DNA from 2 places in the Flavobacterium xizangense genome. Region 2 is predicted to be linked to the other one. Evidence: riboswitches for the same ligand, from Rfam matches in the RefSeq annotation. Region 2 holds a riboswitch; the other holds the start of a gene.
What was found. A riboswitch is a leader RNA that binds a small molecule or an ion and turns the genes downstream of it on or off. The one in region 2 is predicted to bind S-adenosylmethionine.
Positions count from the first base shown of each region.

Region 1: it holds a riboswitch for S-adenosylmethionine, as region 2 does, so the genes downstream of both, ACWA1B_RS05890 (redoxin domain-containing protein) here and ACWA1B_RS04745 (alpha/beta fold hydrolase) in region 2, are expected to answer to the same signal.

Region 1 covers NZ_JBSIPG010000002.1:85,585-93,211, forward strand. Annotated here, with positions in the region: gene ACWA1B_RS05865 (hypothetical protein) at 1-153, opposite strand, end outside; gene metQ (methionine ABC transporter substrate-binding lipoprotein MetQ) at 677-1,495, opposite strand; gene ACWA1B_RS05875 (methionine ABC transporter permease MetI) at 1,558-2,211, opposite strand; gene metN (methionine ABC transporter ATP-binding protein MetN) at 2,204-3,235, opposite strand; gene ACWA1B_RS05885 (aminotransferase class V-fold PLP-dependent enzyme) at 3,639-5,123, opposite strand; gene ACWA1B_RS05890 (redoxin domain-containing protein) at 5,166-6,164, opposite strand; SAM riboswitch class I at 6,449-6,549, opposite strand; gene ACWA1B_RS05895 (NAD(P)H-dependent flavin oxidoreductase) at 6,941-7,627, opposite strand, start outside.
Region 2 covers NZ_JBSIPG010000001.1:1,117,747-1,125,373, reverse strand. Annotated here, with positions in the region: gene thrA (bifunctional aspartate kinase/homoserine dehydrogenase I) at 1-1,642, opposite strand, end outside; gene ACWA1B_RS04745 (alpha/beta fold hydrolase) at 1,644-2,627, opposite strand; SAM riboswitch class I at 2,707-2,815, opposite strand; gene ACWA1B_RS04740 (hypothetical protein) at 3,004-3,204, opposite strand; gene ACWA1B_RS04735 (homoserine dehydrogenase family protein) at 3,764-4,852, opposite strand; gene ACWA1B_RS04730 (O-acetylhomoserine aminocarboxypropyltransferase/cysteine synthase family protein) at 5,100-6,404, opposite strand; gene ACWA1B_RS04725 (hypothetical protein) at 6,481-6,666, opposite strand; gene metK (methionine adenosyltransferase) at 7,474-7,627, shown strand, end outside.

The sequences.
Region 1 (7,627 bases), on a different contig from region 2:
TTCAAATTTTTTCTTGTACTTCTCTGTTTTAAGTATATTGGAACAATAGTCATCGCAGATCGTTTTAAAATTATCGTCTATCAAATACAAGACCTTTAAAGATTCTAAGTATTCTGAAAATTTTAAATTATATAATTCTTTGGGAACAGACATACTATACAATTTATAAAATTAAATGAATTTTGATTGTACTAAAGCCTTTGAAAACCAACTTTCTGCATTAGAAACTAAAAAACTGTATTTCAACATTATGTGCTCTTATCAAAGTATAAAGTTAAGAAGCATTAAAATTTAAAATATATTTTTCTAGCGCAAGTCTGTTCCATATTATAAAATGAAACCTAAAGTTTTTTAACAGCTTAAAATGCATCATTTCTGTTAAAAGGAACTTTTAGTGTAAAAATTTAACAATCGTAAGCTGGTAGCTGTTTTTCAGTACATAATCAAATGTCTATTTATGATAATTGAATGCCATTATTATATTTTGGTCTTAAAATATATTTTTTAGAATTGTACGAATTACTTTTATCCATTATTTCATTTAAAAAAGCAAAATGCAATAATGATTTTCAAAATCTTAAAAATTAATCTTCCTTCTCTACTCATCAAAGAAAAAAAGACGAATAATATCACTGTTGATACCATTCGTCTTTCTTTTATTCAGCAATTTAATTTATTACCAGCCTTTTACTGCACCGCCTTTAAATTCGCGTTCAGCTGCCTTTTCAACTTCCGGAGATTGAAAAGCCTGTAAAAATTGTTTTACTTTCTCCTCATTTTTATTGTCTTCACGACTAACCACCAAATTCACATAAGGTGATTCTTTATCTTCAACAAATAAAGCATCACGTGAAGGAACCAATCCTGCCTGAGAAGCAAACGTATTGTTTATAATCGCAATTGAAACATTTGCATCATCTAAAGCTCTTGGTAATTGTGGTGCTTCTAATTCTAAAATTTTCAAGTTTTTAGGATTACTTATAATGTCTGTTACTTTTGGCAATAAACCTACACCATCTTTCAACTTCAACAAACCATTTTTCTGCAAAAGCAATAATGAACGTCCTCCGTTTGTCGGATCATTCGGAATAATAATCGTGCTTTCGTTTTTTAATTCTGAAAGGTTTTTTATTTTTTTCGAATAAGCCGCAATTGGATAAACAAAAGTTTTCCCGATGATGGCCAATTTATAACCACGTTGTTTAGACTGTTCGTCCATGTATGGCTTATGTTGAAAAGCATTCGCATCGATATCACCTTGGCTTAAAGCTTCATTTGGAATTACATAATCATTAAAAGAAACCAATTCCACTTCTAATCCAAATTTTTCTTTTGCTACTTTTTTAGCAGCTTCCGCCACTTTTAATTCTGGTCCGGCAGCAACTCCAACCTTAATAAAATGTGGATCATTCTTTTTATCATTTCCACAATTTGATAAAACAAGCGACAAAGCCAAAACTCCAGCCGTTCTTAAAATATTTAATTTATTTTTCATTTCTATATTAATTTTTAATGTTCTGTTTCAAGTTTCAAGTTCTAACTCGTAATTCATAATTCCTATCGGTGATCAAATCGTTTTGATAATCGATCTCCGGCAAACTGAATCAGGAATACCAAAATTACCAGTAAACCCAAAACCGAATTCATCGTTATCGCATCATAACCGATATATCCGTATTGGTAACCAACTTGTCCTAATCCGCCAGCGCCAACAGCTCCACCCATTGCTGAATATCCTACAAGCGTAATTAACGTAATGGAAGCCGCATTAATTAAAGAAGGCAAAGCTTCCGGAAGCAAAACTTTATAAACAATTTGAAACGGAGTTGCACCTAAAGCTCTTGCAGCTTCAATCAATCCTGAAGGAAGACTTAACAAACTGTTTTCTACCAAACGAGCAATAAATGGCGCTGCGCCAATGCTCAATGGAACTAAAGCCGCACTAACACCAATTGAAGTTCCAACAATAGCACGTGTAAACGGAATCATCCAAACAATTAAAATGATGAAGGGAATGGAACGAAAAATATTCACCAAAACCGATAAAGTTCTGTTTAAAAAAGGCTGCTCTAAAATTTGATTTTTACGCGTCAGGAAAAGTAAAATTCCTGTTGGAAGCCCCAATAAAAACCCAAAAAATCCCGATACAAAAGTCATAACTATGGTTTCCCATGTTCCTTTTACTAATAAATCTATAATTGAATCAGACATAACCTAAAATTTCTGTTTTAATGTGTTTTGAATTGAAATATTGAATCGCAGCATCGTAATTTTCGCGTTTTCCTGAAAGTTCAATCAGCATAACACCAAAATTTACCTCGCCAGCCTGATCCATTTGTGCACTTACAATTTTGAAATCAGTATCAAAAAGTCTTGAAACTTCTGAAATAACAGGTTCGTTAACTGATTTTCCGGTCATTTCTAATTTTAATAACGGATTCAGATTTCCATTATCTTCTTTTTGCAATTTTTCCTGATAAACCGACGGAACTTCTATATGTAAAGAAGAAGAAATAAATTCTCTGGTCAATTCCTCTTTTGGGTCAGCGAAAATTTCTGCGACACTTCCCTGTTCTATTAGTTTTCCGTGACTGATAACGGCGACTTCATCACAAATCGATTTTACGACTTCCATTTGGTGAGTAATAAGCAAAACTGTGATGTTCAAACGTTTATTGATATCTTTCAATAAATTTAAAATAGAACGTGTTGTTGCGGGATCTAAAGCGCTCGTCGCCTCATCACACAATAATACTTTTGGATTATTAGCCAAAGTTCTCGCAATCGCGACTCTTTGTTTTTGTCCACCAGAAAGACTTGCTGGATAATCGTTTGCTTTTTCAGCCAAACCTACTAATTGCAACAATTCTAAAACACGTGTTTTGATTTCGCTTTTTGAAGTTCCAGCCAATTCTAACGGAAAAGCAACATTCTCGAAAACAGTTCTTGAAGAAAGCAAATTGAAATGCTGAAAAATCATTCCGATTTGTCTTCTTTCAATTGCTAACGCTCTGTTTGAAAGTTGCATCAACGGTTTTCCATCCACAATAATTTCTCCTGAAGTTGGTCTTTCCAACAAATTCACACATCGGATCAAAGTACTTTTTCCAGCACCCGAAGTTCCAATAACACCAAAAATTTTCCCCTGCGGAACTCTCAACGAGACATCAGACAAAGCAGTAACAACTCTGTCTTTCTGATGAAAAGTTTTGGTTACATTTTTTAATTCAATCATTTTTCAATCAAGGTTAAAAACAAAAAAGCCTTTCAAATGTTCGTGAAAGGCTTTTTGAAATAAATAATATCATTTTATATCGAAGCCAGCTCAATAAATCGCATTACAATAACACAGCACATCATACTGCTGTTATAATAATTCTTCATATTCTGGTCATTTTTTCTCATAGCGATTGCAAATTTAAGTAGTAATTTCCAATTTTAGTACAAAAATCATTAAAACTTTTATTTTCCTATCAAAATAATAGACTAAATTATTTTAAACACATAGAATCATAGTTTAGCTTTATGTTAAAGGCATTTGATTTGTCAAAATAAAAATAGCTATGTGTAAGAAACTAGTTTTTATCTACTTAACTTCTCAAACATTAAAAACTCTATGTCTATAAGTGTTAAAACAATTAACTCAATCTAAACCAATCGTTCACTTCTCTCGAAATGGTATCTTTTATTTCAGGATTTTCAAATTCATTTGTTGCAGGGTTATACACGTAATCTTTCTCCCATTCTTTATAATACAAAGCCACTTGCTTAATCGCATCGCAAATAAATAAAAGTTCTTCATCTGTAGTAATTGGATGAAGTGACAAACGCACCCAACCTGGTTTACTGGTTTGATTTTTATCCAATAATTCATTGGTAATCAAGTTAGAACGTTTTTCATCAATATTGAACAGATAATGCGCATAAGTACTCGCACACGACCAGCCACCGCGAACCTGAATTCCGAAACGATCATTTAAAAGTCTTACGATTAAATTGTAATGAATATCTTCGATCACAAAAGAAACACAACCAATACGCTTGCTTTTTAAGTCTCCTAAAATAGATAGACCTTGTATTTTTTGAAGTTTAGAAAAACAAACCTCTACTAATTCTTTCTCTCTTTTTGCAATCTGCTCGACTCCCATTTTTTCTTTTAATTCTATTGCCAAAGCAGTTCGAATCACTTGCAAAAATCCCGGAGTTCCGCCGTCTTCTCTTACTTCAATTATGTCACTGTATGAATATTTCCCTAACGGATTTGTCCATTTTACATTTCCTCCGCCCGGATTATCAGGAAAATCAGATTGGTATAATTTTTCATTAAAAACCAAAATACCGCAAGTTCCTGGTCCGCCCAAAAATTTGTGAGGCGAAAAGAAAATCGCATCCAATTGCTGTTCTGGATCTTTTGGATGCATATCGATTTTGACGTAAGGTGCCGAAGCGGCAAAATCTACAAAACACAATCCACCGTTTTGATGCATGATTTTGGCTAATTCATAATAAGGTGTAATAATTCCAGTAACGTTTGAGCATGCCGTAAAAGAACCGATTTTTACACTTCTGTCAGCGTATTTTTTTATTTCTGAAGAAAGAATTTCCGGATCGACTAAGTTGTTTTCATCCGGAGGCAGAATCACAACATCAGCATTAGTTTCATACCAGGAAACCTGATTCGAATGATGCTCCATGTGTGTGATAAAAACAACAGGTTTATCATTTGCATTTTCTTTTTGATGATTCTTTCTCAAACCGATAATACGCTGCAATTTCGACAAAGCAGCAGTCATTCCGGTTCCGGTTGTCACTAAAACATCAGCTTCATTTGCATTAACCGACTTTTTAATAATATCCCTTGCTCTTTGATAAGCATAAGTCGAAGCTTTTCCGGTTTGACTTGAAAACGAATGCGTATTGGCAATCATCGGACCAACTTTATTGAGCATAATATCTTCGATCGGGACGTATAATCTTCCACTTGCAACCCAATCTGCGTAAAGCAAATTTTGTTTTCCGTAAACCGATTCGAAAATATGATCAATTCCTAATGTGTTTTCTCTAAACTTATTAAAGTAACACTCAGACTCTGTTGGTTTTGTTGTTGGCTCAATAGCATTCATTTCCCTATCATTTTTAAATTAACAAATTGTATTATCGATTGATTAGTTGTTGCTGACTTTTTTATCTAAAAGCGATTTCAAAGTAGATTGCAACTCTTCTCCATGAAGATTTTTAGCTATAATTGTTCCTTTAGAATCCACTAAGTAATTCGCCGGAATGGCTCTTACTCCATATAATTTTGCAACTGCGCTGTTCCAGAAAAGCAAATCAGAAACGTGCGTCCATGTTAGTTTATCGTCCTGAATTCCTTTAATCCAGTTTTCTTTCTTTTTGTCTAAAGAAACGGCAATTATATTAAATCCTTTATCGTGAAATTCTTTGTAAGCTGCTACAATATTTGGATTTTCTCTTCGGCATGGACCACACCAAGAAGCCCAAAAATCAACTAAAGTGTAACCTTTCAGGTTTTCAGAAAAATGAACCGGTTTTCCTTCTGTATCATTGGCTGTAAAATCTGGCGCTTTTTTACCAACCGCTAATCCGTCTAATACAATAGCCAAATCTTTTAGTTCTTTCACATAAGTAATATTCTGAAGACTTTTATCCAATAAAGCAATATTTTGAGTGATTTGTTCCGGAGTCAATCGATACGACCAGTTTCTATACAAAACATAAGCTGAAACAATCGATTTTGGGTTTTCAGTAATGAATTTGCTGATTTCTACATCTTTTGATTTTTTATACGTTTCAAACAAATCTTGCGCAGCAGAACCTTCAACAACTGAATTTGTATAATACTTTTTCGGACTTAATTTAACTGTAATTGGCCCTTTCTCAAGAAAAATATACAATGGAGAATCTGCAGTATTTACGCTTAAACCGTATAATTCTGGTGTTTTTACTTTTGTTTTAAAACTAAAATTTCCATCTTTTACTTTTACCGAATCAATTGTGGTAAACATTTTATTATGAAACTTTTGCAAATACACATATTGTGCAACGGTATCGACAACAGTTCCTTTTAACTGCAAATTGCTTTCTTGCGCCTGAATTTGGATTGTTCCAAAAAATAAAGCAAAACCTAATAGTATTTTTTTCATTTGTTTTTGATTTTTAGTGATTACTAAGTTTATGATGATTTTTGAATTGTGTTTTTAAATTGAAAAAAAGAATTCCTGTGCCAATCCTGAAAGACTTGGCAAAACTTGTTTTAAAAGAAAAATGAAAATCTAAAACCTTTGCATTCGGAAAACTTCAATATTATTTTCTTGAATGAACAAATTGAAACGATCAGAATCGGCGTGTAATAGAACTGATTTGGTTTTCATTTTTTTTAAATAAATTTTAATACTGATGATCTCATTCAGATTTGTTTTAGAAATCTTTCTTATCTGTCCCGCAAGGCGGGAAGGATTTAGCACCTTGTTTAGCAACAGGTTGCTAAGACTTCACAGGGCCTACTCCCTCAGTCTTTCTGGATAAGTATCATTACAGAAATATTCTGCGTTACAAATATATATTAATTCTACCGAATTAGTCAAGTTTAAAATTACTTTTTTTGAATTTTATTTTAAAATAAGTGAACTTAACTCAATAATAAACTCAAAAACAATGATTTATACAATATTAAAATTGAATTGCTACGCATTCAATTAAGCCTGTTTTAAGGTTTATAGTTCAAAAAAGACATAAAAAAAACTCATTCCGCTTCTGAAATGAGCTTTAATCCTTTTCTATTCCTAATACTATATTGCCCCGATGGGACTAAAACTTTAACTTTATAATTCTTTCTACAAATATAACACTCCTATGGAGTTGACTGTACAGCCTTGTAAAGGCGTAATATTTATAGCGAAATATTCATTCTTAATTGAATTTAAAATTTCAATTCATCAAAATAAGCTGTTGTTTCTTCAATCAAAGAATGCATCAACTCCTCTGCCCTTCTGTGTTTTAGAATTGGCGAAATCTGTCCGCCCCAAAAAAGTATCATATCCCATTTTTCCTGATCCAATGCCGCTTTTCGCAAATGCGACATAAAAGTAGTCTGCAACGGAAACGGTAGAACAGCTGCTTCTTTTCCCATAATTTCTTTTGCAATTCGGCTTGTGATACCACGACCTAGTCTTCCTGTATAAGCGCGTGATAAAGTGGTATATTTTGATGCATCTGAAAATAACATCTCTCTGTGAATTGGCAATGCGTTTGATTCTTCGGTGGCTAAAAATGCGGTTCCCAGCTGCGCGGCGCTTGCTCCTAAAGCTAATGCTGCGGCAATTCCTTTTCCGTTTGCAATTCCGCCTGCAGCAATAACAGGCACTTTTACTTTTTCTCTAATTAATTGCAATAAAACAAAAGTTCCAGTTACGGAAGATTCGGCAGAAGCCAAAAATGAAGGTCGGTGCCCTCCTGCTTCAAAACCTGATGCGATAATCATATCGACGCCGGCATTTTCTAAAAATATAGCTTCGTCCAGAGTTGTTGCGGCGCCAACGGTTACAATTCCTAATTTTTTACATTGTTCCAAAATAGCTGTAGAAAGCGTTCCAAACATAAAACTAAA
Region 2 (7,627 bases):
TATAGTTTTCTACGAATGATGCACTTGCCGTATTATCAATTGCAATTAAATTCTCTAAATGATGCTCATTTGCATACGCAATAATATCATTGATTGAATATTCTTCACCTTTTGTCTGAATATCGTTTTTCCAGCTTGAAGTTACGCCATTTCTGTTTAATAAAAGCTTTTTAGAGTTTGCAATTGCAAAAACGTTCAGCTTAATATCTTTACGTTTTTCAATCGCTGCCGCCGATTCTAAAATTTGATTAATCAGCGTTCCTCCAACTAATCCGTGTCCGAAAATCGCAATGTTGATTTTTTTAGAAACTCCGAAGATTTCTCCGTGAATTACGTTTAAAGCTTTATTTAGTTCTTCTTTTTTAACAACCAAACTCACATTTTTACCTGTAACCGTGTTGTTGAATAAAATCGGAACTATTTTATTTTTAATTAAAGCTGTGTAAGGCTTGTGGAAAGTACTTAAATCCTGCCCGATAATCGAAATTACAGAAACATTATCCGTAACCGTAATTTGGTTTACATCTTTAGAATAAAAGTCATTTTCAAACTCTTTTTCTAGCTCAACCATTGCAAGGGTAGCTTTGTCTTTGGCTACAACTAAACCAATTCCTCTTTCTGAAGAACCTTGCGAAATTATACTTACGCTGATGTTGTGATCACCCATTACTTTGAAAATTCTGGCATCAACTCCGGCTTTTCCAAGCAATCCGCGTCCTTCAAGATTTACTAAAGAAACATTTTCTAAAACAGAAAGCGTTTTAATTCCTTCTTTTTGAGAATTTGAAGTGATTAGAGTTCCGTGATTTTCATGATTAAACGTATTTAAAATACGAAGCGGAATATTTTTTTCCAATAAAGGAATAATAGTCTTAGCATGTAGAATTGTTGCTCCAAAATTCGCTAATTCATTCGCTTCGTTAAACGATAAATATTCGATTTTTTTAGCATCGGCAACTAAATCTGGGTTTGCCGTATAAATTCCGTCAACGTGCGTAAAATTCTGCAATTCTTCAGCATCTAAATAATTTGCAATTAACGAAGCTGTGTAATTACTTCCGTTTCTTCCTAAAGTTGTAGTGTCGTTGTTGTTATTTGAACCAATGAAACCTGTAACAATATTTACAGTTTCGCCGTTATGAAGCTTAAAATAATTGATTACGTTTTTCTTTGAAAGTTGTTCCAAAGGCTGAGCATCACCAAATTTTGAATCGGTTTTTAACAATTCTCTAGTATCAACAAAATTGGCCGGAATTCCTTTTTCAAGTAAAATTGAAGTCAATAATTTAGCCGAAAGCAATTCACCTTTCGACAAAATCTGATCTTTGATTTTGTTGCTATAATCGCCAATCAAACTAACGCCTTCGAAAAGTTTATCCAGAATATTGAATTCTTCAGATAAATCGACCTGACCATAGTCTGAGGTTTGATACGCTTTAAAACTTTCTAAAAGTGGTTTATAATTTCCGTTTTTAGCGGCAATTCTTAAAATATCTTCTAATTCATCTGTCGCGTTACCACGCGCAGAAACGACTACGGCAATTTTTTCGCCTTGATTTACTTTATCTGAAATGATTGAAACTACTTTGTTTAGTCCTTCTCCGTTTGATAACGATTTACCTCCAAATTTTAATACTTTCATTTTATTTTGCTATTGTTTCTGCCTTAAAAATATCGGCAAGTAAATGATCTAATTGTTTGTACTCGATTAAAAAAGCGTCATGTCCGTGAACCGAATCAATTTCGCTGTAAAAAACATTTTCTTTAAACTTTTTTAATTCATTATAAGTTTCCAGATTTTCTTGTGGTGTAAAAAACAAATCTGAATTGATTGCAACAATATGAATCGCTGCGTTTGATTTTGATATTAAAGTCTCGAAATCCTCACTATTTCTCGTAATATCTATGGTTTTCAGCAATTGGTTCATCAATTTGTACGACGATAATTGATAACGTTTTTGCAATTTATTTCCGTGATGCGCCAGCCAGCTTTCGATATTAAAAATGGAAAGTTCAGAATGAACAGTTCGCTTAAATTTCGCTTTGAATGATTCTGGAGATCTGTAACAAAGCATGGCATGAATTCTGGCATCTTCAACTGGTCTGGACGAATTGTTCAAAATTTGTTCCTGCAGGTAACAATTTGCAATCATCCAGTCGGTGGATTTCCAGTCGGTTGCAATCGGAATTAAATGTTCTGTGATGTTTGGTTCCAATGCCAGAATTTCCCAAGCAATTCCGCCTCCAACAGAACCACCAATTATAGCAAACACTTGTTCGATATTCAACGCTTTTAAACCTTTGATAAAAATTCTCGCGATATCTCTGGCTGTAAAATCCTGATAATTTTCGATTATAAACGAATCGCTACCATTTCCTGGAACATTAAATGCCAGAACAGTATATTTATTTGTGTCGATTGTTTTGTTGTCACCAATCAAATCATTCCACCAGCCGTTTTCGCCGGTTACTTGTGCATTTCCTGTCAAAGCATGATTAACCAAAACAATTGGAGCGGTATGCAAAGGCAAACCAGAAAGCGTAAAACTTAACGGTAATGATGAAAATAGCGCACCACTCTCTGTGATGAAATTATTAATTATGATGGGATTTGGTATATTTTCCAATTTCAAATCTTTTTATTATTGATTTGTATGTGGAAATATTAGAAAGAAAGTCTAGAGTTTGAAACTAGAAAAATTCTTGTTGTTATCTTTCCACGTTTGGGCGTGGTAGAATGCAGCACCTTCTTCGAATTAACGAAGGGTTGCTAAGGATTCATCGGGTCTAATCCCTCCTCCTTTCTTTATAACATTTCAATACGTTTTTGAACTTAAAGATGCAAATTAACTACTAATTTCTTAAACAAACAAATTTTATCGAAACTGATTCCTCAATTTCTTAAACATACTTCAATCAGAATTTATTATACGCAAAAAATTACCGAACAAATTGCCCAGTAAAATTAAGCGGGTTTTACCCTATTTTATGATGCTTTTTGATTTAGATAAAAAGCGTTTCATTTTCTTTTGAATACATCAAAAACAATAAAGAATTTGGTTCTTTTTTAACTTCTTTTTTATCCGTTTCTGTTATTCCGAAGCTTGGATGAATTAATTCATTTGTTGGCGGCGGATTGTTTCTTTCATTTTTGATGTTTTTGAAAGTTGAGATTTTTTTTCTTAAGTAGTTTAATGTGCTCATGATATTTAAGTTTAAGTTAGTTTGCGTTTTATAATATTTACTTTTTCTTTAATTTTTTGTTATGTTAACCAAGATGAATAAAAAAACCCTTTTGGATTTTTAATACCAAAAGGGTCTAAGTTTTTATAGAACTTATATATACTTTTAGTATCAACAGACGCGTACACAAATACGTGCGACGTTAAACATCTTGTTCATCTGTAGGGATTTATTCATCTGTGATTTGACTTTTATTTTAAAAAATTCTTGCATTTAATTCTCTTAATAAGCTTTCAGATTTGATTAAGATCTAAAAGCGATAAATCATTTATTTAACATTTAAACATCTGTTTTTTAACAGATCTTACTTGTCTTACAAATTTGCAACTTTTTTTTTAATATTCCAAGTTACAAAAGCCTAATTTTTCTAAAAAAACGTTAAAAAACATCTTTTTATCGTCAAAAAACATCTTACAAAATCAAGATTCAATAAAAATACAGTATTGTCTTACAAAAAATAAACTAACTTTTTCTGTTTCAATCTGTCAAAGAACTTTTTTTCTTAATATTAAAAAACCACTTATAGCCAGACTGCTTCTTTATTTTTAATTTTGTCAGCTACTTTTAAAATATCGGTTATAATTCCTCTCGAAATTGCTTGTTTACATGGTGACGCTCCTTGTATAACAATTGGAACATCTGCATAAGATTGGGTATAAATTTCGAAAATCGCATCTGCTCCTTTTAATTGTCCAATTGCAGATGTTACAGGTTCAGAAACCAATTTTACTTCCAAAGTATTTTTTTCGACATCAAATTCGCCCACATATCGCAAAACATGATTTTCTGCTTGAGTGATTTTTGCAATTTTATACGATCGATCGACTGCCTCCTTATTTAGTATTCCATTTTTTTCCAGATGTTCTTCTCTTATTATCGAATTGATTTTTATATCCGATAATTCAAATTCTTTTCCGATTTCACGGGTCAGGATCAGCAATTTTCTAGCGGTATCATTTCCTGATAAATCTTCTTTAAAAGTCGAACGCATTAATCCAAGAAGGCTGGCATCTTTCAAAATTGACGAAAAAGAATTTTCTTCAGCCGAAAATCGGTTAAATACATAACTTAAATGATCTGAAAAAACGCCTCTGATCTTCGTGATTTTTTCGCCCGAATAATACAAATCTCTCAAGGTCTGCAAAACCGGAAATCCTGTATCAACCGATGTTTCATACAAAAACTCTTTGTCGTATTTTTTTAGATTTTCTCTCAGCTGTTTATAAAGATCTATTGGGAGTGTATTGGCTTTCTTATTTACCGCAACAATATTAAATCCGTTTTCGATCAATGTATTGTAATGACTTATTAGTTCGTCGCTCGCAGTAGCATCAACGGCTATTAAATTTTCGAATTCGTTTTCTTTTGCAAATGCTATAATATCTTCCACTCTGAAAGGCACGGCTAATTCTCTGAAATTGGTTTCCCATGAATACCCCACGCCTTCTTTTTCGAAAAAAGCAACGGTTGAATTCGTTATTATCGGAAAATGAAAATCGACATTTTTACTTTGCAGAAAAAATTCCTGACTTTCAATAATCTGATTGATCAGTGTGCTTCCGATATTTCCAATCCCAAAAAGAATAATATTTATTTTAAGCTTTGACATAATTTTAATTTTTTAAAACATATCTAATTTTATTGAACCATATAAGTAATATAATTTCATTTAATAGCAACGTTTATAGTATAGACATCTCGTGTTTCGCGTTAGACGCACTGCGGTGCGTCTCTATTGAATGAAATTTTATTACTTATATGGTTAAAATTTTATTTTGAAATCTTTTTTCATAAAAAATCACCCTTAGCGGCACCACACCGCTAAAGGCAATTTTTCAAACAAAAAACAAAAAAACCTAATTTTTATTGATACTGTATTGCGCTAATGTCACGCTTTCAAAAACCGCTTTTAAATCGGCGATTAAATCTTCAATATCCTCGATTCCAACAGAAAGTCGGACTAAATCTTTAGAAACACCCGTTACCAATTGATCTTCCTCAGACAATTGCTGGTGCGTTGTGCTTGCTGGATGTATAATCAATGATTTTGTGTCGCCAATATTGGCTAATAATGAGAACAATTTGGTTTCATCTACCACTTTTTTCGCCGCATCAAAACCGCCTTTTAATCCAAAAGTGATAATACCGCTTTGTCCTTCAGGAAGATATTCCTTCGCTAAATCATAATATTTATTGGATTTCAAACCTGGATAATTTACCCAAACTACCTCATCTTGTTTTTCAAGCCATTCAGCCAAGGCCAAAGCATTTTCGCTGTGTTTTTTAATTCGGATTGGCAACGTTTCCAATCCCTGAATAATCTGAAAAGCATTAAACGGACTCAAAGCTGCGCCAAAATCACGCAAACCTTCAATTCGTGCTTTTGCAATAAAGGCTGCATTTCCTAAAGCTTCATGATATACTAATCCGTGATATCCTGCGGAAGGTTCTGTAAATTCAGGGAATTTTCCGTTAGACCAGTCAAAAGTTCCGGCATCAATAATAGCACCTCCTAATGACGTTCCGTTTCCGGCAATATATTTTGTTAAGGAATGAATCACAATATCGGCACCATATTTAATAGGGTTTAATAAATAAGGTGTCGCAACTGTATTATCTACTATAAAAGGCACTTTGAATGCTTTGGCTTCCGCCGAAATTCCTTTTAGATCCAAGACATCTAATTTTGGATTTCCTAAAGATTCTACAAAGAAAGCTCGGGTGTTTTCTTTTGCTGCTTTAGTGAAGTTTTCTGGTTTTGAAGGATCTACAAAAGTCGTTGTAATTCCTAATCGCGGTAATGTCACACTTAATAAGTTATAAGTTCCGCCGTATAAACTGTTTGATGCCACAATATGATCTCCTGCTCTTAACAAAGTCAATAAAGTTGTTGAAATTGCCGATGCTCCAGATGCTGTAACTACAGCTCCAATACCGCCTTCAAGTGCAGCTAGCCTCTGTTCTAAAACATCATTTGTTGGGTTATTTAATCTTGTGTAAATAAATCCGGCTTCAGCAAGACCAAATAAATTCGCAGCATGATCACCATTATTAAACACATATGCTGAAGTCTGATAAATAGGCACTGCTCTTGTTCCTGCATTTTTAGTAACATCGTGTCCTGCGTGTAGTGCGTTTGTTGCAAATTTTTGTGTACTCATGATTTCTTAATTTTTTAAATATTGTTGATACTATATTATATTGATATTGTTTTTTGAAATTGATGTTGAAACTCCTTTAAACAAAAAAGCTTTCTTGTTCTTCGAGATCATACATTTGGAATAATAATGATCTTTGAGCTTTTATCTTCTGCTCTGCATTTATTCGTACAACTTCTCTAGTTATATCTTCTGATTTATTATTATTTTTCTGAGAATCGTTTCTCAATAAATACTCTATTGCGATTGAATTTAGTGTTTTCATAATTTGAAAATTTAAGTGTTGAAATTAAAAAAGCCCTTTCGGATGGCTACCAAAAGGGCTTTTAGTTCTAACTAAAACCAAGATTTAACTTTTACTTTTGGCAACAGCAAATTGGGATGCACATTTGCATCATCTGACAGCACATCACCATATTATTTGCTATTGTTTTCATTTATATAATAATTTAAATTGTTTCTTTTTTAAATTCGACTAATTCGATAGAGTAAATGTAATAAGTATTTTTTTAACCACCAAATTAAAAGTCAAATTTTCTTGTTATTTTTTTTCTTCATAATAAACACAAGTCTTTTTTAAACTTTCTATTTTTCATTTTGAGCAAAAAAAAACCTCTGCGATCTGCAGAGGTTCTATATCTATTTTTGAAAAAAACTTACAACAGAGTCCCTGCGGATAATTCCGGCACCATACAAGACATCATATTGCAAACTATTAATTTCATTTGTTTCTTTTTGTTTTAACGAGGCAAAGTTGCGAACTATTTTTGATTCGACCAAACAAAAAGGAAAATATTTTCCATTACCCTATCAAATTAATATACTTCTGTTAAATTTCTCTTTAAAAAAATAAAAAAAGTTGAACTTTAATTTGCAAATCAAAATGGTTTTATACCTTTGCACCCGAATACAGAGGAAAAATTTGAACTGATTGCAACCTCTTCATAATGAAATGGTTCGTTATGAGTGCCGAAGGATTAATTTCGGCAGTAAAAAATGCTAAAGCAGAAACTCTCCTTTAGCCCTTTTTAGCAATTATTTTCCTCAATTAATTTTAATTTAATACATTATTATGGCTTATTTATTTACGTCAGAATCTGTTAGTGAAGGGCATCCAGACAAAGTTGCAGATCAAATTTCGGATGCATTAATTGACAACTTTTTGGCATTTGACGCTGATTCAAAAGTAGCTTGTGAAACATTAGTTACAACAGGTCAGGTTATTT